DNA from 2 places in the Eubacterium sp. 3_1_31 genome. Region 1 is predicted to be linked to the other one. Evidence: a T-box and tRNA genes for the amino acid it is inferred to sense, from the RefSeq annotation. Region 1 holds a T-box; the other holds one or more tRNA genes.

Region 1 (11,406 bases):
TGGATATGTTTGATTTTTACCTAAAATCGAATGGGTTAAAAGGCAGTGTTGCCTATGATGGAAAACAAGCTGTTTTAACCATGGAGGGGGTATCCGCACATGCAGCGATGCCATACAATGGAGTAAATGCTGGTTTGCATCTCTTGAATTTTGTAGGAAGTGCTATGCAGGATAAATTTGCGTATGATACGTATGCACTGCTGCATGATTGGCAGGGAAAACCATTGAATATTGCCATTGAGGGCGCTTATATGGGATTTTTGACAATGAATACCGGGATCATTCATATTGCTGATGGAAAGGCGGATATTACCATTGATATCCGTTATCCAAATGATGCGGATGCAAATCTGATCATAGATAATATGAAAAAAAGTGCCGAAAAACGTCAATATGCTTTAGATGTACTATTAGAACACGATACAAAACCTTTGTTTGTTGATCCACAATCTACCTTGGTAAGTACATTAAGTGAAGTATATCAAGAATACAGCAAGGACACCTTTACACCAAATAAGACAATTGGCGGAGGTACCTATGCGAAGAAATTTAAAAACTTTGTCGCCTTTGGACCTGAGTTTCCGAAAACCGAGATTCCTGAAGGATTATATGTCGGAGGATGTCATCAAAAAGATGAAGGGGTAAAACTAGAAGATTTAATGACTTCTATCGCTATTTATACAGCAGCTGTGGAAAAGCTGGGAAAGAAGTAGGACGATCTATGAGAATGCGAAAATTACCATGGGCAGAAGACTTTTTAAAGGAGCAGGATGTCGTTATTAAAGAACCCGCTGCTTTGCAAGGCAAATGGAAAGAAACGCTAAAACGTGATGTGCTACATTTAGAGATTGGCTGTGGCAAAGGGGATTATTGGACAAAGATGGCTTTGCAATATCCAGAATACGGTTGGATCGGTGTTGAGAAAAATAACAATGTAGCTGCTCTGGCGGTACGTAAATATACAAAACAAGAAAAAGAAAAAGCACATATGCGATTCATCAACGATGATGCTGAGCAGCTTGCTTCTTGGTTTGCAGAAGGTGAAATTCAAGTCATCCATTTGAATTTCAGTGATCCTTGGCCTAAAAAACGAGCACATAAAAAGCGATTGTCAAATCATAAATTTATTGCCCAATATGCGAAAATCTTGGCAGATGATGGGGAAATTCAGATGAAAACAGATAATAGCTCATTATTTGAATATAGTATAATAGAATTCCAAAATGCAGGTTGGTTTCTTCATGATTTCAGTGTGGATTTTCGCCGTGTTGCTCATGATGAAGATGTAATTACGGAATATGAGCATCGCTTCATGGAAAAAGGGCAGCCTATTTATCGTGCCATTTGGAAGAAACATCCTATGAATGAAAAGAATGCATAAATAATGAAAATAAAAAGTAAATTTTCATCGAATGATGCTATAATAAGAACATGTAAACGGTTCAACAAAAGGAGTCATACCATGAAAGAATATATGAATGTAATTAACAATGCAGAAGCGTTTTATAAAGCATGTGCCAGCGAAGGCAAAAATGTCTTTGTCTTTTCTGCGAATTGGTGTCCTGACTGTCGTTTTTTAGAAGGCTTTTTTGAAGACGTCGTAAAAGAATATACGGCAAAAGGCTTTACCTTTTACTATGTTGACCGTGATCAATGCATGGATGTATGTGTAGACTTGATGATCATGGGCATACCTAGCTTTGTCATTTATCTAAATGGGAAAGAAAGTAATCGGTTTGTATCGAAGCAGCGCAAGACAAGAGAAGAAATAGAACAATTCTTGAATCAAGTAAATCAATGACGCAGAAAGGGTGAGGAAAATGTCGTTATGGAAAAAAGTTACTTCCTTTCTGTTTGAAGAAACAGAGGCAGATATCATTGCAGAAGATGATTTGGAAGCAATTTCTTTAAAAGAGAAAGAAGCAAAAACAGTGGATAAAGAACCGCAAAATACGCCGAAACAAGCGGATCTAGAAAGTGTTAAAAAGGAACAGACGCCAATCAAGCAGGAGACGAGAAAGTTTGTCAGTATTGATTTAGAGACAAAAAAAGAACCAGCAAAAGAAGTAAAACAACCAAAAGAGACAATAAAAAGTCGACCTGTTATGAAAAAAGAAGAAAAGAAAGAATATGAGTTTACACCGGTGATTTCGCCGATTTTTGGAGCGAAAGAAGAAAACGCAAAAGCGAAGACTTCAACGAAGACACCTAATGTCAATATGCCACGCGCTCGCAAACGTAAGGAAAATCCGTTAGGGACAATTATATCACCGTATTATGGTGTGAATGAATTGGAAGAATTTGAAGAAGAAGCGAAAAAAGATATTGAAGAAAAAGCCAAAAGTAAGCAGGAAGAAATCATCATGACGGAAACAAGGGATGAGCTTTCATCACAAGAAATGCCGGCAGATTTATTACAAAAGGTAGAAGAAGAGGAAGAACATACGTTACCCTTGGAAGCTATTTTAGCAGATGATGATACGGATACTGAAGATTTGTTGCAAATTTCGCTGTTTGGCGATTCTACGCCAATCAAAGAGGCTGAATCTAATATAAAAGATGTAACGGAAAAATAAAGGGAGTGTAAACGTAATATGGAATATTATTTTATTGGTATCAAGGGAAGCGGTATGGCATCTTTAGCTACGATCGTCTTTGACCGCCATGAACAAGTGAGCGGTTCGGATATTGATAAATATATCTTTACCCAAAAACCTTTAGAGGAACGACATATTCCGATTTACCATTTTGATGAGAATAACATTAAAGAAGGAATGACAATCATCATTGGCAATGCTTTTAATGAAAGCAATCCGGAAGTGAAAAAAGCCATGGAATTGGCCAAGCAAGGAAAAGTGCAGGTATACTGGTATCATGATTTTTTAGGGCAGTTGGTCGAAGAATATACAAGTATCAGTGTTGCCGGTACCCATGGTAAGACCACAACGACAGGCATGATTTCTCATGTGATGGCCGAAGTAGCACCAACTGGTTTTTTGATTGGTGATGGTACAGGAGATATGCCGGATGATGGTGAATATTTTGTCTTAGAATCCTGTGAATATCAGCGTCACTTTTTGGCTTATAAACCGCAATACGCGATCATTACGAATATTGAATTGGATCATGTGGATTATTATAAAAATATGGAAGATTATCGCGATGCATTTGAAACCTTTGCCAATCAAGTAAAAAAAGGTATTGTACTGTTTGGTGATGATGAAGAAGTGCGTCGCCTGCACGTCAAAACGAAGCATTTGTATTATGGTTTACAGGATGACAATGACGTACAAGCTGTTCATGTTATACAAAATGAAGAAGGTATGTCTTTTGATGTTTTATATAAAAAAGCGTACTTTGGCAGTTTTAAATTACCGTTTGTTGGGAAACCTTTATTGTGGAACAGCCTAGGGGTAATCGCTTTAGGAATCATGGAAGGATTACAACCGGCAGTGTTACAGGAAGGATTGGCAAGTTTTCCGGGAGTAAAACGCCGTTTTACGATAGAAGAAAAAAATGGTAATGTGTATATTGATGATTATGCACATCATCCAACTGCTGTTAAGTATATGATTGAGGCTGCTCGCATTAAGTATCCTGATAAAAAAATCATTGCGATATTTAAACCGGATCGTTATTCTCGTATCTATTATTTTATGGATCGTTTTGCCCAAGAATTAGATCAAGCTGACGAGACATATTTATGCCATTTTCCTGAAAATGCCGCAAAAGAGCCAGGAATCAATATTACGATACAAGATTTAGCAGATCGTTGCGCGCATGCTCAAGTGATTCAAGAAGATGAAACAGCGGCTAAGTTTTTAGCAGATCGCGGCCCTGCAGTATATCTGTTTATGAGCAGTAAAGATATTTATAAATTAAAAAATATTGTAAAAAGTTTTCAGTAAACTTGTAAATGTTTACAAAATAAGGTAAAATATAAAAAGAGGTGTTTCTATGGGTTTAGATCAGTTATTGGAATTAACGAGTAATGTTGCCGCTAAGGCATTACCGATTGTAGGTGTTATCGTCCTGATATTTCTGGTTATCTTTGTCAGGCATCTGATCGTGTTATTAAAAAGTGCGAATGAAGCAGTGATCAGTATGAAAAAAACACTCGATACGACAAACAAAGAATTGGAAACACTGGAAAAGCCTTTACAGACTTTAAATGAATTAAGTGAGACTGTTGACAGTGTGCATGAAGCAAGCAAACATGCTGTTCGCAGTACGATGGTGATGGTGATTGAAAATTTCTCTTTGATTAAAGATTGGATCTTACATCATATGGGAAAAGATGGCAGCGATGAGCAACAGGAAGAAGCCTGTGAGCAGGAGGTGCATACTTCATGAGCGATGAAAGCCAGCATGTTGATGACATGGAAAAAGAAACGCGTTATACCATTATTCAAATGGAAGATGACGAGGATAATGAAAATGCCTCTTCAATTTTTGCGGATGCCAAAATAGAACTAAGTCGGATGTACGCAGAATTTCGTCAGTGGATAAAAAATAATGTGAATGCGCAGGAAACAACACAGCGTTTAGAAAAACTGAAGACTGATACGGCCTTGTTATTGGAAACAACGAAACAGAAAGTAGCTGCCTTTAATCAGCGTGAGGATGTAAAGAATGGCAAGGAAAAACTGAATGAAATGACGGGCAAAGTGACGAATGCATTCAGTGATGGTGTAGATGAGCTTATGAAGAAGGACTATGTTGTGAAAACGATGGATACCATTACGGACACGGTTAGTGCTATTCGTGAAGATGAGCGCGTTAAGAAGAATGTAAAGAAGCTAAAAAAGGGTACGCTGAAAGCAGCGGAAAAAGCCTTTGAAGGGTTACAACGTGTCTTAGACACGAAGGATGAAGACGATTAGTCAGAAGGGATAAGTGTTATGAAACGAATTACCATTTATGATGTAGCAAAAGAAGCAGATGTTTCACTGGCAACCGTTTCCCGTGTTATCAACGGTTCTGAAGTTGTCCGTGAAGACACACGTGTGAAAGTGCAGGAGGCAATTGAAAAATTAGGTTATAAACCGAATGCGATTGCTCAAGGATTGGCACTTCAGAAAACGACGACGATTGCTCTGATCGTACCAGAAGCAAGCTATTTCTATACGGGACAGATTATTAATGGTTTGATTGATGTGGCAAAAATTTATAAATATAATCTGATGCTGCATACAACGACGGAAGGCATTACTGAAATGAATGATATTATTGAAAATATCATCAAATCCCGTGTGGATGGTGTTGTGATTTTCAATGATAAGCTAAATAAGGAAGAATTGAATCAGTTAACAAAATATCAAGTTCCCATTGTTGTCATCGGTAATAAGATGAGTGATGAAACTGTTGGTTCTGTTTATGTGGATTACTCCAGCCTTGTTTATGATTATGCAATGGATTGCATCGCAAAAGGGAAAAAACGTTTGGCATTGATTGAGGATCGTAAGAATCCAGCAATGATCAAACAACTTCGTGATGGATTATCACGTGCTTATAAAGAAAACGGTATGGAATTTGACGGCTATATTGAAATTCCTAAGGAATATCGTTCCTCTTACTTATTCTTGAAAGAATATGTGAAGGATGGCGTACCTTATGATGTCGTCATTACGTATCGTGATTCTCAAGCTATGGCGGTTATGAACACCGTGAAAGAAGCAGGAATGAATATTCCTGATGATGTGGAATTGGTATGTATCTTAGATAGTAAATATAACTCTATGGCACGCCCTCAGATTTCTGGCTTTAAAATTCCAGATTATGATTTAGGTGCTGTTGCTATGCGTTTATTGACAAAGATGCTAACGGATGAAAATGATGTTCCAGATAAAGAAATCGAATTGAGCTATATTTTCACTCCACGTAAATCAACCAAGTAATCATTGCTTGACAAAGTAAAAAATTACATTATACTTAATACTACAACAGCTATGATAAGAAAGAGTACATAAGGAAATGAGCACAGAGAAGCGGCTGGCTGGTGAAAAGCCGCAGTCAGGAACTTATGGAATACACCTTGGAGCTGCTTTATGAAAAGTAAAGCCGTATGCTCACGTTATGAGCTTGAGAGCCTCATGTTATGAGGAACTAAGGTGGTACCACGCAAATAAAAAACGGCGTCCTTGGATAAGGACGCTTTTTTAATGGCTGAGAAAGGAATAGACTATGAATATTTATGAAGAATTGGTATGGAGAGGCTTAATTAAAGATTGCAGCTCACCGAAAATTGAAAACATGCTGAATAATGAAAAGGTCACTTTTTATATTGGTACTGATCCTACCGGAGACAGCTTGCATATTGGACATTATTCATCCTTTTTAATTTCTAAGCGTTTAAAACAGGCAGGGCACAATCCGATTTTGTTAGTTGGTGGAGGAACAGGGTTAATTGGCGACCCTAAGCCAACAGCAGAACGCGCTATGATATCAAAAGATGAAGTTGCGCATAACTTTGCATGTCTAAAGAAACAGGCGCAGGATGTATTTGGCTTTGAAGTTGTAAATAACTACGATTGGATTAAGGATATCAATACTTTGGATTTCTTGCGCGATTATGGGAAATATTTTAACATTAATTATATGTTGAATAAAGATATTGTTGCTCGTCGATTGGATGAAGGAATTACGTATACAGAATTTTCTTATATGATCTTACAGGCGTTGGATTTTATGCATTTGTATGAAAACCGCAACTGTATCATGCAAGTAGCAGGACAAGATCAGTGGGGGAATATCACAGCCGGTATTGAATTGATTCGTAAGAAATTAGGTAAAGAAGCATATGGGTTTACAATGCCATTGGTAACTAAGGCGGATGGAACAAAGTTTGGCAAAAGCGAAGGCAAGGCGATTTGGCTGGATAAAAATAAAACATCTTCTTATGAACTGTATCAGTTCTTGGTGAATAGTGAAGATAGTAAGGTTATTGAATATTTAAAGACATTGACCTTCTTAAGCCGCGAAGAAATTGAAGATTTAGAAGAAAAGACAAAGATAGATGCGGGACGCAGAGAAGCACAAAAGGCACTTGCGAAAGCCGTCGTTATTGATTTGCATGGTGAAGAGGAATATGAAAAAGCATTAAAAATTACGAATGCTTTCTTCAAAGGAAATATTAAAGATTTAACCAGCGATGAACTCGAGGATGCGTTGCATGGTTTTGATAGTATCGCAGTGGATGATCATATGCCGTTACTTGATGTCTTAGTACAAGCGAAAATTGCTAGTAGTAAACGTGAAGCAAGAGAATGGATCAAGCAAGGTTCTATTCAAATCAATGGTGAACGTATAAAAGACTGTGAATTTATCGTAAGCTCAACACATGCAATCACAACGAATAAAACCATTATCAAACGCGGGAAACGTAATTATTATGTAATTACACAATAAGATAAACAAAGAATTTCAAACAGATATACTTATGAAATCCCACGTTTCAATATGAAAGATTATATATATATGAGAAAAAAGCACATACAGAAATAGTATCTGATGTGCTTTATTTATTAGTGAATGAAAGCTGCTGGTGATAAAATTGCTTTATAAAACACAGGCCTGATATGCATAGGGCTAGACCTATACCGGTATAAAAAGATTTTATGCATACTGTTGGCCATACATGGCTTATTCTTAATAAAATACCACCGCTCATCATACAAAACATGATGATGTATGATTTTCTATCGAAAAATTGTAATATATGCATATAAGCATGGGCATAACGTAAGATTCGATTTGTATGCTTATGAATGAGTTTGCGAAAAATAGCAAAATAGAAAACAAGAAAGGTCAAGATCGTTGCTAGCATCATCCATAAAGTAAGAACAGAAGTGGATTGATAGCCGATATTTAGTATATTAATACCCGCTAGCAACCAAATGAAGCCGGCTAGTAACAAAAGGTAGTTTTTAGGGATATACATTCGTTTACGCATCTTTCACACTCGCTTTCAATATAAACAGGAAAAGAAGAAGACCGATACCTGTTAGGATATGGCCGATACCGGAAACACCGGAGATCATAGCGTTAACAGTATTGGTTAGTTCATTACCATTTACTTGTGTGATACCGCGCAGAAAGAGCATGAGGGAAGTTAATAAGACACCGGGATGATAGAGAATAAGAAATAGCCGATAATGTTTTTGTTTTTCGATATGAAATTGATGAATGGCAAATGTCACGATGAGAAACATGACCATTCCCAGCAGAAAGAGATGGGTATGTACAAAGGCAAGTGTTGTCCTGCCGTCAAATCCCATGAATTTGGTGTATTCGCGATAAAAGATACCACCAATCATGGCGAGAATTGCATAAAGTATAGCGTAGTTTACTGTTCTTTTCATAATGATAGAACTCCTTTCTTATGATGCTAAATAATGGAATTGCTTTATCATGCTTCGCCTTTTTAATAGAGAGGGTTTCAAAAAATAACAATGGTTAGATAGAGAATATGAAAGCCTATTTCCATTATTTATTGTTTGCAAAGCATTGTTGCTGAACTTTGTTCGTTGTAACGTGAAATTATGTTGATTTCGCATATAATAAGCGATATAACATTTCTTTTGTGAATTGACAGTTTTTGCGTTGATGTGAGAGATCTACCAACATATGTTCAAATAAAAACTGTAGAAAGGCTTCCTTTGTAAAGGTTGCTGTCCATAAGCTTTCAGGAATATGCGAATCTTGAGATAGGACAAGAAGAAACCCTTTCTGTATGTGCTGTAAATATTGTTGTTCCAAGGCTTTCCCCTTTTGCTTATCTTCTGAGCGCAATACATGCAATTGTCCTAAAAAAACAGCTTGGAAATCCTCTATATGTTCGCTTAAACGTTGATAGATGGTTTCATAGAAGATAGGGAAACAAGGGGGTTCATCGAATGTGCAAAGATCTTTATGAAAAACCTTTTTCCAGAAATTTTCGATGATAGCCAATACTAAATCGGCTTTTGAAGGAAAGTAATTGTACACTACACCAACAGATATATCCAGTTTTTTGGCGAGCGAGCGAATACTGAGGTGAGTCATTCCTTCCTCATAGGTGATTTGTTCGGCAGCTTCTAATAATTCGTCTTTTGATGTGACTACCTTATTCATAATGATTCCTCCTAATATGAACACTGTTCATTATAGACGCGTTATTGCTGCTCGTCAAGTAGAATACCTTTCTATGCTATAGAACCAATCGATACAATTCACATAGTATAAAAGTAAAGGAGGAGTGCTATGAAAATCGGTGTGGTTTGTAGTGATGAAAGAATGATGCAGGTAGCAGATAATCTGAAAAAAGATTATGTAGTTTATAGGATACAGGAAGATACTGACTTTTTAACATTACCACAGCTGGATGCTTTTGTCTTGCCAGTGAAGGGAATGAATGAAGAACATAATGTACAGATGTGGAATTCCTATATGCATATTCCCAGTAGCTTTTGGAAAATTCAGGGAAAAGAAATGGTTGTTTTCCAGGGTATAGAAAATGAAGCTGCCAAAAAATTAAATGTAGAAGTCGATTATTATATGAATGCGGAAGAGGTCATAACACAAAACGCTATTTTAACAGCAGAAGGTGTTTTAAATGAATTAATTTCACATACTTGTAAAAGTATTTATGCTATAACAATCGATATTGTTGGATATGGGCATTGTGGTAAAGCTATTTATACAATGTTAAAAAATCTTCATACTCATGTACGCGTAATACGCCGTGATTGTGTGATGAGTAAGGAATTTTTACCAATAAAGGAATGGAAAGAATGTGGCGATGTCATCATTTATACTGCTCCGGTACAAATATTGGATGATGCGCAGATACGTTCATGGTCAAAAACACCATTATTCTTAGATATTTCAACACCCGTTTTGTTTCATGAGGAACAAATACACCGTCTGCATCTGAACTATTACAAGATCAGTAATCTGCCAGGTCGTTTTGCATGTATCAGTGCCGGTAATATTATCGCAGATCATATAAGGAGGAGATTACATGAAGAATAAGCGCATTTTATTTGGTATTTGTGGCTCATTTTGTAATCATGCGAAAGTATTAAAGCAGTTGGAAATCTTATGTCAGGAAAATGATGTACAAATCGTGGTAAGTGAAAATGTGTACACTTGTGATACACGTTTCTTTAAAGCGGATGATTTTTTGAATCGCTTGGTAAATTTAAGTGGTCACAGTATCATTCATACAATCGTAGAGGCTGAAAAGGTCGGCCCATGCAATTGTTACGATCTAATGGTGATTGCCCCGATGAGTGCTACTGTTTGTGCAAAACTAGTGCACGGCATTTACGATCATCCTGTTACACTAGCTGCCAAAGCTATGCTGCGAAATAAGAAAAATATTGTTTTTGGAATAGCAACAAATGATGGCCTGGGGATTAGTGGAGCTAATATTTTCACTCTGCTGAATTATCGAGGGTTTTATGCCATTCCATTTGCTCAAGATGCACCATTCCAAAAAGAACGCAGTATTGTCGCCAAATGGGATCTGTTAATGGAAACCTGTGATATGGCGCTTCAAGATCAACAGATAGAACCAATCTTATTAGGAGGAAACGTATGATGGCAAAATTGATGGTAGCATTGATTACTCCCTTTACCAAAGAACATGAGGTTGATTATCCGGCATTGCGTGCATTAATTGCCCGCTTAATGGCGGAGGGAGCGGATGGGTTTATCGTATGTGGTACAACAGCAGAAACACCTTGTTTAAGTGAAGAGGAACGTTTGCAAATAGTGAAATTTGTCTTGCAAGAAACCCATCATGAGATAGAAATATGGTTTGGCTGTGGGACAAATTGTACAGCAGATACTTTGCGGGCTGTGCATCAGGTTCAACAGCTGCCTATTGATGGTGTGCTTTTAGCTGCACCGTACTATAATCGACCTTCACAAGCTGGATTGTATGAACATTTTGCATGCATTGCTGCACATAGCTCTGTCAATATTATGCTTTATAATATTCCCTCTCGGACAGGTGTGAAACTTGAAGCAGAGACGATCGCAAAATTAATAACAACATGTCCGAATATTGTTGCTTTAAAGCAGGCATGTGATGATTTTGCAGCAGTTCAAAAGTTAAAAAAAGAGCATCCTCATTTCATAATATATAGCGGGGAAGATGGAACCATTGACGAAGGCATGGATGCGGGTATGGATGGTTTGGTATCTGTACTTGGACATGTATCACTTACCAAGCTAAAGCATTTTCTATGTGGCAATCGTAAAGATAACGAATTGCGTAAGGAATTAAAGCAGGAAGCGACATTGTTATTTCAGGAACCATCTCCAGCTTGTGTGAAATATGTCTTGGCACAAAGAGGAGAAATTCAAAATGTTTTGCGATTACCTATGATCGAAGTGCAAAATGAACATTTAAAAAAGAAA
Region 2 (11,406 bases), on a different contig from region 1:
TAGGGTTCGAACCACATGGCTTTTTTTCCATTGGCTATGCCTTTGGATATGGATGTGCCTTCACCCGTCCTGTAGCGGTATCTATGAGATACTACAGGCCGATTCAGAAGAATCAAAGTGCATGGAGGATGTTAATAGCTGCAACAACATCACGATGTCCATGATATCCGCACTTACATTGATAGGTTCGATCTTTTGGTTTATTTATTCGCCCGCATTTAGGACATTTTTTTGATGTATTATATGGATTTACATATCTAACTTCAATACCGGCGAGTTGAGCTTTATATGTAATAAATTGTTGAAGTCTTTGATAAGACCATAAATAGGCATTAGAGACTTGCCTGACATTAAAGCGATCATGGATAGAGGTTAATTTTTCTAGATATATCATTCCTACATCATTTTCCAAAGCATAAGAAATTATGTCTTTTGAAATCTTATGATCTTGATCAGCCAAGACATTATGTAGTTTATGCCGGAATTGGCGCAATTTCTTAAACTGCTTTCTTCGTTGCATTTCTTGTATATGACGTTTATATTTACGTAGATAAAATTGGCGTTGCCTACCATTTCCAAAAAAACGATAATGCTGATTATCAAGAGCAGCAACTGCGGGTACTTTCATTCCTATATCAATACCTATTGTTTTACGACTTGTTGAAAAAATGATGGGAATATCTACATTTATAAAGGCATACCAGTTTTCTTGAATATGCATTAATTCTAAATTCATCATTTTACCCCTAGCTAACTGCATTAAAGGTTGTTCATTATGATACATAGGAAGATCAATGAATCTTTTATGTTCAAGAAGACCTAACTCTAGCTGCAGGAGATCACCGTTTAGGCGATAGGAGGAGTTGCTCCAACAGCTAGAGCAGCGGATCTTTCGGCTATTTTTACATCCACAACGATATTCGTATTCTTTTTTAGCAAAATCGAGTACTAAGTGTTTGCTATGAAAAGAGATATGATTACTAATATTTTTATATAGATATTCGTAACTATGATTTTCTTTTATAAAAATATCGGCTATGCGTTTTATCTCTTTATGATATATAGTTTCATACCAAGTTAAGCAGTGCTTTAAGTGTTCATTTAAATCTAATGATAGTTTGATCGTTATGTACATTTGATTTCACCTAGATTTCCCTTCACTTATATATACGATTCTAAAATAGAAAATCGTAATTTTTGGTGAATTTTTTTTAATTTCAATAAAACATTGAATTTATAATACTATTTCTTACATTTCCACCCTTTTATATTTATATTATGAATTCGTGCCGCAGAGGGTCTATGTACACGTTTCTCCACCATATTCTTATTAAATAGAGCCCAAGTCCTAGGACTTGGCCATCTTAGCGTTCTTAAGAGCGCAATAGCCAAGCGAAACACGTTATTATTACCCCAGCCGAGGCACTATCAAGAAGCATCTGACTTTTTCGATATCGCCAAGGTCACCAACACTTTAGACTATTTAGTGACATTCAGCCTTCCTTTCTTTACTATGAACTCCATTGTCATTCTCAAGCTAACATGAATAGTGATTCTCATCACATCAAAAAAAGCAATCAGTGTATGATTGCTTTATTGAACTATATGGAGCGGGTGATGAGAATCGAACTCACGTAGTCAGCTTGGAAGGCTGAAGTTCTACCATTGAACTACACCCGCAACATTTAAATGGTGACCCGTGGGCGATTCGAACGCCCGACCCTCTGATTAAAAGTCAGATGCTCTACCAACTGAGCTAACGGGTCATTTATAATGTTGATTTTTTAAAATGGCTGGGGTAACTGGACTCGAACCAGTGGAATGCCAGAGTCAAAGTCTGGTGCCTTACCGCTTGGCTATACCCCAATAAGAGATGGTGGGGGGGGACGGATTCGAACCGCCGAACCATAAGGAACTGAGTTACAGTCAGCCGCGTTTAGCCTCTTCGCTACCCCCCCAGCTCTATTTATTAAGAATGGTGCCGACTATAGGAATTGAACCCACAACCTACTGATTACAAGTCAGTTGCTCTACCAATTGAGCTAAGTCGGCACATTTATGGTGGAGGCTAAGGGACTTGAACCCCTGACCCTCTGCTTGTAAGGCAGACGCTCTCCCAACTGAGCTAAGCCTCCACATAATTTATGCAATCACTGATTTCCTGAGTCCTTTCCATCAGCGCCTTAATATAATACCATCTGTTTATTTTTCTGTCAACAATTTTTTAAAACTTTTTTATATTTTTTTCAACACACTTTTATAATGCATAATCTTCCCATTTTAAAGCCTTTTTATATTGCCTAAGGATTGATTTTTTTAAAATAAGTTGAAGCTATAACATATATTTTTACTTGACCTCTAAACGGCTCAGACATTCCCGGATGCCTGCCTCCTTCATTTTCTAATATCGCGATAACATTGTCAGCTTCACCTTTTTCCACGCCAAGTAATAAAACAATATCACCATATTGTAAAAACTCTCCATTGCAACCAATTTCAGTAGCAGAATAACCATGCTTAACAAGTAATGATGTAATATTATCTGAATATTCTTCACTAGCTATGATTAAGATTAATTCCATCTTATACACCTCTTGTAATATGATAACATATTTCAATTATTATTTCCGCCACTTTCTAAAAACTAATTATAAAATAGAGAATCATCATGATTCTATCAAAAAAGCCAAAGTATTTTCCATTCATATCGTCAACCTTGGCTTACTATTCTATATACAGATAAACTTTTCACTTACTGTTAAATAATGATGATCCTTACCATATATTAAATTTCGTCAATAACATCATCTAAATCATTGATGATGATATCCTCTTTACTCAAAATCTCATCACATTCATCACATACATAAGCAATATGTATGTTAGAGCCACAGCTTTTATGTTTTAAACATTTATAACTTTTATTCAGATGCTTATCTCCCCATAATAATATAGCATTATAAATATCATCTAAATCACTAGATTTCTCTGTTAACAAATATTGATATCTAGGAGGATGTGTTGAATATAATTCACATGTAAGTAAATCATCTTCACATAACCCTTTTAGTCTCTCCGATAAAAGATTTGTAGGGATACCGACTAAATGTTTTTGTATATCTTTGAATGTATGACACCCTTCTTTTACTGCATGTAAAATCAATAAAGTCCATTTATCTCCAATTAAGTTCAGTGTTTGTGCTATATTACATTTTAAATCATATTGTTTTTTCATGTCATCACCTTTTCCCTATAACTTTCTTATACTAATTAGCATTTAACGTTTTTAAAATCATATTCTCCATCATTTCCATTGTCAAAGCACCTTCGATATATCCATAAGGTTTCCCTTCTTTGTCTAGCATAAAAGTAGTCGGCATACTACCAATACCAAATGTTGAATAAATAAATCCATCATCAAATAAAACAGGTACTGTCAGAGCATTATCCGAAATGAATTCTTTTAAATCAGATTTACCCTTTTCTTGCCCACCTGGATAAACAATTGTCAGAATTGCCACATGCTTATCACTTCTATATTTCTCATAAAGTTTTTGAATATTTGGCAGCTCACCACGGCAAGGCGGGCACCATGTCGCCCAAAAATTCAGAAAGACAACTTTACCTTTGTAATCCTCAAGTTTGATAATCTTATCATGTTGATCTTTTAATTCATAACTGCCTAACTGCTGCAATAATGCTTTCTCCTGTTCACTATTTTTCTCATCTTTATTCTCTCCACCATCTTCTTTTTTATCTTCATTCTTATCTTTAATCATAGCATTATTACTGCTTTGTGTCATGTAATTACTGATAAAGTTCATTTTACCGCTTACCATTGATACACCAAAAAATATTAATATGATTGCTCCTAATTTTACTGTATAGTTCATAATACTCTTATGATTGGACAGCCAATTTAATATACTATCTGTAAAGATACCAATAAGTAGGAAAGGTATTGTTAATCCAAGAGCATATATGACCATTAGAAAATTACTCATCCAAAGATTTTGTGAGCTATTCGCCAAAAGTAGAATACTGGAAAGAGCTGGTCCTATACACGGTGTCCATGCAAAACTAAAAGTAAACCCCATCAAAAACGCAAGTAGTAAGTTCATTTCTTTCTTTAAAGTAAACGGGAGTCTTCTTGTTTTCCCCAAAAAATTAGATTTGAAAAATCCCAATTGAAATAATCCTAATACAATAATAAGTATGCCTCCTACTTTTATGAATACGGACATATGATCTCTGAAAAATGAACTGATCAATGTGATTGATATATTCATCAATAAAATGGCGGTAAATATACCAAATATAAAACTCAGTGTAAAAAATATTACGAAACGTTTTTTTCTTATTTGTTTGTTGTTAACATCACTTCCAATTAAATATCCCATGTACACCGGCAATAATGGGAGCACACATGGCGAAAGGAAGGATAGCACTCCTTCCATAAATACCATAAGTATGCTTATATGTTGCATTGTATCCTGTAAATTCATCATAGGCAGTTATTTCCCCATCTTTCTTTTTCTATCTTTTAAATTTAAAATAACATTTCTTTTTTAACATAGCCAATCTAATATTTTTAAAATTAAGTCTTTTTTATATTTATATTGTTATTTTTGTATTATAACTATTGCAATACAATATTTTAAGGCATTTTATATTATAACTACATATTTTTAGGTTCTATAATTTTCAGTTTACCAATATCAGCAAAGAACTTTTATTCTATTAAGAAACTTTCAGCAATACCCATGACTTACAGTAAACACCATTTTATCTTTATTTTGTTTATAAATTTAACATTTTGTTTATAAATTTAATCATATCAGAAGTTACCAAACAGATCATTTAACGCCTCACTCATTGTAGGATGAGTGAAAATGTGGTTTGCTATGTCTGAAGTCTTTAATCCAAGATTTATTGCAAGCTGAACGAAATTGATCATTTCTTCTGAAGCAGTACACAACAATACACACCCTAGTATTTTATCCGTTTTGGCATCAGCAATTGCTTTTAACACGCCTTCTTTGCATTCATTTACATGTGCTCGTGGTATAGCAGAAACTGCCAGTTTCGCCACTTTGATTTCATACCCCTCATTTTTTGCCTCCTCTTCACTCATCCCTACGCGTGAAAAAGTTGGTTCAATAAAGACAGAATAGGGTATCGCTCCTCTATTATCAGTTGTACGTTTTTTATCACCAAATATATGATCTTTTACAATACGATAATCATCTAATGAAATATATGTGAATTGTAGTCCGCCTTTAACATCACCCATTGCGTAGATGTGTGGCTGAGACGTTTGTAGATATCGATTTACCTTAATAGCTCCACGAGCATCTGTTTCTACACCGGCTTGTTCAAGATGTAATCCATCTGTATTAGCTTTTCTTCCAGTTGCCAATAACACAGCATTTACTGTTAATTGCTGTATATTACCATCTTTGTTTTTATAAGTAACTATCACATCAGAATCATTTACATTTTCCACCGAAAGGACATTGCTTTTAAACTCAAATTGTACACCTTGTCTTTCTAATATTTGTTGTATATGTAAAGCGATATCCTCATCCTCTCGCTTGACAAGACGATCACCATATTCAAAAACGGTCACTTGAGTTCCATAACGAGCAAACATGCTTGAAAATTCTAAGCCAATATATCCGCCACCAATAATTGCTAACGTTTTAGGCTGTTCTTTCTCTTTCATTATATCAGCACTTACGTATATATGTTTTGTATGCTCGATACCTTGAATATTAGGGATGATAGGAACACTTCCTGTGTTAACAAAAAGATAATCACCATATATTTCTTTCGTACCCTTTTCATTTTCATATGAAATTACGTGGGTGTTTACAAAGCTTGCTTTAGCGGTAATTACATCAATGTTAGGATTTTGATTCAGCTTCTCAAAGTTCTTTTTTCTCAAAATTGACGTTATTTCTTCTTTTTTGTTAATAGCATCAGAAAAGGTTCTTTTACCAGCTTGTACAATCAAAGATTTTGATGGTATGCATCCTTCGTTAATGCATGTGCCACCATACATCTTTGACGATTTTTCTATCATCGCGACTTTTTTACCTTGCTTTGCGAACTCTGCTGCCAAAGTTTTTGCTCCTTTTCCAAATCCAATCATGATTGCATCATATTTTTTCATGAATATTGCCTCCTTATCATTTATGAACTCAGTATAACATAGTGACTTTATATTTTAAAGTGATTTGATTAAATATATTTAAATGCAAGCAAAAGTAATTTAAACTCTCTCTTTGCTTTATATCTCGATTTTCATAAAATTTTCAATGCTCCCTTTCATATAAAAAGAATCAGGCAGCTATAACCACCCGATGTCTTTAACATATAATAAACTTTATCAAATTCCTCTTAACTCTTGATATAATCGTTTCGCATAACTATCTGTCATACCTGCAATGAAATCCGTAGCAAGTAGTAAGCGGGCATACACTTTATCTTCTTCACTTTTTACAGTTTTTGCTGTTTCATGATATTGCTCTAAATAATTTTGTGATAAAAGATCAATATACTTTTTTTGTATCTCCGTAATTTCTATATCTGTATCATATGGCAATAAAGCATCGACAAAGCGATCTAACAGAAAGCTGAGAATTTCATTTCCCATCAATTCTAATTTTAGAATTGAAGAATGACAATATATGCGTCGATAGGCAAATTCTTTCAACGCATTAATTAGTTTACCTTCAGAGCTTTCTGTGATTAATTCATCAAAAAATTCGCCATTCATAATTTCATCATAGTGAAGGATAAAAGCATCACTAACTCTTGAAACACTATAAAGTTGTTTTTTTGTAAGCCAAGAAAAGACTGCATATTTATAAGGATCCACTGATGTTTTAGATCCAATTTGCTCCTGGATTCCGTTTTCCAACTCTTTTTCTAATAGCGCTTTTCCTTTCTCATCGCCAGCTTTAATGACAACATCCAGTAAATCTTGATATGTATATAATCCTTTGTTATAACCATCCTCCAGATCAGCAAAAGTGTATGCAAGATCATCTGCCGCCTCTAATAAAAAGCACAGTGGATTACGTGTATTTCGTGTACCGGTATTATTCTTTATTATAGCAAATTGCTCTTGCTCACTTTGAAAATACCCAATTTTCTTTTTTAGTAAATTGCGTTCATGTTTAGGTTTCTGTTTTTCCTTCATCATCGTCAAAGAATCGCATGGATATTTTATAATTGTATCCATAACAGCAGATGTAAGATGCATTCCATTTTTTCCTATTAACCTGTGCAATTTCGTAATAATACGCAATGCCTGGGCATTTCCTTCAAAGTTTTCCAAATCTGCAATTTGTTGCGGATCTAATATGTTGCGCAACTTTCTACCTTTGAATTCTTTTATGTCCAAGTTTTTTTTGAACCAATCGCGTATGCTGAATTCGCCGAAATGACCAAATGGTGGATTCCCGATATCATGTAGCAATCCTGCACAATTTAAAGTTTCCATAACTTTGATAGTATCTGGCTGATGTCCTTCATCTTCTAATTGTTTTTCTAATATCACATTACACACTTGTTTTCCCATTAATTTTGCTAGAGAGCTGACTTCCATAGAATGTGTCAGTCTTGTTCTTACAAAGTCACTATGATCTAAAGGAAAAACTTGTGTTTTATCTTGTAGTCGACAATAAGAAGCACTGCGGATTATACGATGATAATCGCTTTCTATTTCGCTGCGATATCGATGTGCCTCTTTTGTCTTTCTACTTGGAATACGTTCTTCACTAGTGATTAAATCCCATTGTAATCGTCCCATTTTCAAACCTCTTTCTTGTTTTTATGTCATTTACACTATACCTCATTCGAAACTAAAATGGAAGAATTTCACTACATACAATAACTTTATGTTATTAAAAAAAATCATTACTTCCTATTTTTAAAATATTACAATTTCCGCATCTATTATTATCTATTTTACTGACTCCGATATAATATTTCTAGTAAGCACTTATCTCGACGTATAAAAAAACCTTTCGCCATGAATAGCAAGGATTACTTACTAAATTCATAACGAAAGGATATGCCAAATAACTTCATTATATTATTGCATAGTTACTCCCCTTCATACCATGCTATAAGGATTTCATTTCCAGCAATACCGGCAATTTTTTATTGCTGATTATAATCATCAACTATCATCTTATCCGCATCGCTTTAGATTACATAACATCATCTTATCCGCAACGCTTTAGATTTCATAACATCATCTTATCCGCATTGCTTTTAGATTTCATAACATCATCTAATCAGCATTGCATTTAAATGCCATAACTATCATCTGAACAGCATTGTGTTTAGATGCCACAACTAGTATTTAAACAGCATTGCGCTTAGCTTAGGTACATTATTGCTCATTCAATCTTTTCTCAATATCTGCTAATTCTTCTTCTAACTGTTGGATGAACTCTTTCTTTTCTTCTATACGCTCTTCCATTTCATCAATAGCTCTTTGTCCCAATAGACCAACCATTTCATCTTGCATACGCTTGATTTGGCGTTTTTGGTTTTGTACAAGCTCTTGTTTGCGAGAACGCGCATCCATCATACGTTGACGCCATTGCTGATGCTTTTGCTCGTTCCATTGCTTCAAACCATTAAAATAGGCATCCATAATTTCACGGAATTCTTTCCAAACCTGATCTTCTTTATCTTTACCACAGGAACCAATTGTTTTCCATTCCACATTGAGATCTTTCATCTCTTTTGTATTTTCTCTCGTATATTCATTCCTATCAACAATTACTTTAGCTTTAGCAATTAATTCCTTCTTCTGTTCATACTTTTGATCTTGCTCAGCGTGTAATTCATTATAATATACATTTCGACGTTCATAGAATGTTTGTCTGCTTTCATTAAATGCTGCCCATAACTGATCTTCATACTCTTTACCAGCACTTCCAACAGCTTTCCACTCTTCCATCAAATGGCGGAACTCTTCACTTGTTTTCTGCCAATCCTTAGAATCTACAAGAGCAGCAGCTTTTTTAATCAAGTCTTCTTTTACTTGGCGGGCATTGCCAAATTTTGATTGTAATTCTTCCCAATGCTGATGTTTACGATCAAAAAACTTTTGACGTGCTGCATTAAATGCATCCCACAATTGATCATCGGTATCTCTGCCGGCAGAACCTGTTGCTTTCCATTGATTCATCAGTTCATTCATTTCTTCACTTCCCTGATTCCAATTATCTGTTTCGGCTAATGTTTCAGCGCGCTGAATCAGTTCATGTTTCAATACTTCATTACTTTGATATCCCTCTTTACGTTTTGCATAAAACACATCAATATAACTATCAAATTCTTCTGACAATTTTTCTTCATATGCAGAATCCCAATAAGAAATTCTTTTCCATCTTTTCTTTAAATTTAAGATTTCTTTCCAATCTGCTGTCTCTGGCAAATTCTTTGCCTCTTCTATCAAGGCTTCACGACAGCGAATATCTTCATCATAATCATTTACTTCATACAATTCATCATTCTCGTTATACATATATATTCCTCCAGTTCAAATTCCTTTATAGTGTCGCTCACAATATCAATTTTACCTCATCTTGGTGGAAATTTCATCCCCATTTTGAAATTTACTCGCTTATTATAAACGATTTTTTCATTTGGATAAGATAAATTTTCCCAATTGAAAGTACAAACGACATAATTATTTGAATTTGCCTATAAGAAGGGCACCCTATGATATCTATTCTATTAACTGTATCTTCATATAAAATAAAAATGATAAAACCATTGAATTTTGCTTCATTCTTAATAATAGTTTACCATTTCAATTAATCCATCTTATCCACGAGCTTATTCACTGATTATTTTAAAATCTTACAAACATCAATCCCATATAAAACATGCAACGTACTTCCATTATCCCAATGTACTAGCAAACTGCCAATATCATCAACTCCATAAACCGTACCTTTTGTACCTACAGGAGGAGCTTGTACATCATCCATTTTCACTAATTCCACTCTTGTTCCTATCGGATATAACTTCCGCAAACATGCTAGCATCTTAGTTGATATACATATATTATCTTGTTTTTTATACATATTACCGCTTGCCTTTCTATAAAGGATTTCATCTTTTTAATAGGGTCTATTTGTCTTTTTAAAAAGTTATTTCGTTTCCTTTTATTAACCTTTAAATAAGTCATTTCATCATTTTGAAACAACTTCCTTTCCTTTCAAAAGGTTTCATTCATTTTTCGAATTTTATTTATTGTGAAGCTTCCTTCATCTTATGAGAAAACTTCTTTCACCCTAAGCGTAAGACTTCTTTCACCTTTTGATAAACTATAACACATAGTGCGTACAGCAGTATCAAAATACAAGTTACTTAATATATTCGAAAGGAAACTATCGAAAAACTTTCATTCTCGATTCTCCAGCCCTCTTTTAACAATAATGAAACGTATACCGGTTTCAAACATGTAACATTCAAAACACAATAAAAAAAGAAGATTTGATCTTATTTTATCAACATGATCAAAATCTTCCTATTTTTTATTCACCCTTTATTTCACTCTTTAAAAGCAAGAATCCTATCAACGCGCGGATTTTTTACTTTCTACATGTAACACAATCATAAAATGATTTGTAGCAATCCTAATTACCCCTTAAATTAATCCTTAAAAACCGCTTTGATTTCTTCTACTGTTTCCGCCTTCAACAAGGTTTCAATCGCTTCATCGTTACCAAGCTTACGTGCGATTTCTGCTAACAATAACATATGATTCCGCGCATATTCATGATCATTGGAAACAGCAAAGAGGAAAATCAGCTTAACGCCATTCCCATCCAGCGTCTCCCATTCTATTTCATGATCCAACTTACCAATAGCAATACCAACATTGGTCACAGAATCACTTTTACCATGAGGAATAGCCACATAATTGCCAATTCCTGTCATACCTTCACTTTCCCTTAAATAAATATCCTTCTTAAAAGATGCTACATCATCGATATAATTTGCATCCTTTAACCTCTGTGCCAGTACAGTCAAAGCTTCATCCTTATTCTCTGCCTGCACATGCATATCGATAATTCTTTCATCTAATACATCATTCAGTTTCATTGTAATATCCTCCCTATTGAATTAAATATTTATACAATTCTACATTCGATTTCATCTGCTTAAGTTTCTGTACTTTTTCATCTGTTTCTACTAATGAGATGTATTGTTTATAGAACACCTGGATGCGTTTTACTTCATCTGGTGTATCCATCTTGAATCCTAATAGAAACACTACATCTACTAAATCATCATTCCACAGAATAGGATTTTTCAAGGTTGCTATAACGACTTTCGAGTTATTGACTTCACTCTGTGCCCCATGTG

The links. The T-box of region 1 lies ahead of tyrS (tyrosine--tRNA ligase). A T-box ahead of a tRNA ligase gene usually reads a tRNA of that ligase, here a tRNA-Tyr.
Region 2: it has a tRNA-Tyr gene. The T-box ahead of tyrS (tyrosine--tRNA ligase) is inferred to sense a tRNA for this amino acid. The anticodon was not compared.

The regions. Positions count from the first base shown of each region.
Region 1 is NZ_CAXUBY010000004.1:114,325-125,730, reverse strand. It holds gene pepV (dipeptidase PepV) at 1-713, shown strand, start outside; gene trmB (tRNA (guanosine(46)-N7)-methyltransferase TrmB) at 722-1,381, shown strand; gene ACESSZ_RS03085 (thioredoxin family protein) at 1,463-1,801, shown strand; gene ACESSZ_RS03080 (hypothetical protein) at 1,821-2,576, shown strand; gene murC (UDP-N-acetylmuramate--L-alanine ligase) at 2,595-3,908, shown strand; gene ACESSZ_RS03070 (hypothetical protein) at 3,958-4,353, shown strand; gene ACESSZ_RS03065 (hypothetical protein) at 4,350-4,883, shown strand; gene ACESSZ_RS03060 (LacI family DNA-binding transcriptional regulator) at 4,902-5,897, shown strand; T-box leader at 5,940-6,145, shown strand; gene tyrS (tyrosine--tRNA ligase) at 6,184-7,407, shown strand; gene ACESSZ_RS03050 (DUF2871 domain-containing protein) at 7,944-8,360, opposite strand; gene ACESSZ_RS03045 (TetR/AcrR family transcriptional regulator) at 8,539-9,111, opposite strand; gene ACESSZ_RS03040 (hypothetical protein) at 9,241-10,011, shown strand; gene ACESSZ_RS03035 (dipicolinate synthase subunit B) at 10,001-10,582, shown strand; gene dapA (4-hydroxy-tetrahydrodipicolinate synthase) at 10,579-11,406, shown strand, end outside.
Region 2 is NZ_CAXUBY010000003.1:153,425-164,830, forward strand. It holds gene ACESSZ_RS02360 (RNA-guided endonuclease InsQ/TnpB family protein) at 113-1,135, opposite strand; tRNA gene ACESSZ_RS02365 (tRNA-Gly) at 1,607-1,680, opposite strand; tRNA gene ACESSZ_RS02370 (tRNA-Lys) at 1,691-1,766, opposite strand; tRNA gene ACESSZ_RS02375 (tRNA-Gln) at 1,791-1,866, opposite strand; tRNA gene ACESSZ_RS02380 (tRNA-Tyr) at 1,875-1,958, opposite strand; tRNA gene ACESSZ_RS02385 (tRNA-Thr) at 1,977-2,052, opposite strand; tRNA gene ACESSZ_RS02390 (tRNA-Val) at 2,060-2,135, opposite strand; gene ACESSZ_RS02395 (cyclic-di-AMP receptor) at 2,301-2,582, opposite strand; gene ACESSZ_RS02400 (winged helix-turn-helix transcriptional regulator) at 2,786-3,235, opposite strand; gene ACESSZ_RS02405 (redoxin domain-containing protein) at 3,267-4,508, opposite strand; gene ACESSZ_RS02410 (FAD-dependent oxidoreductase) at 4,838-6,175, opposite strand; gene ACESSZ_RS02415 (deoxyguanosinetriphosphate triphosphohydrolase) at 6,392-7,819, opposite strand; gene ACESSZ_RS02420 (DUF349 domain-containing protein) at 8,408-9,553, opposite strand; gene ACESSZ_RS02425 (DUF4314 domain-containing protein) at 9,879-10,118, opposite strand; gene ACESSZ_RS02430 (PTS sugar transporter subunit IIA) at 10,690-11,142, opposite strand; gene ACESSZ_RS02435 (BglG family transcription antiterminator) at 11,156-11,406, opposite strand, start outside.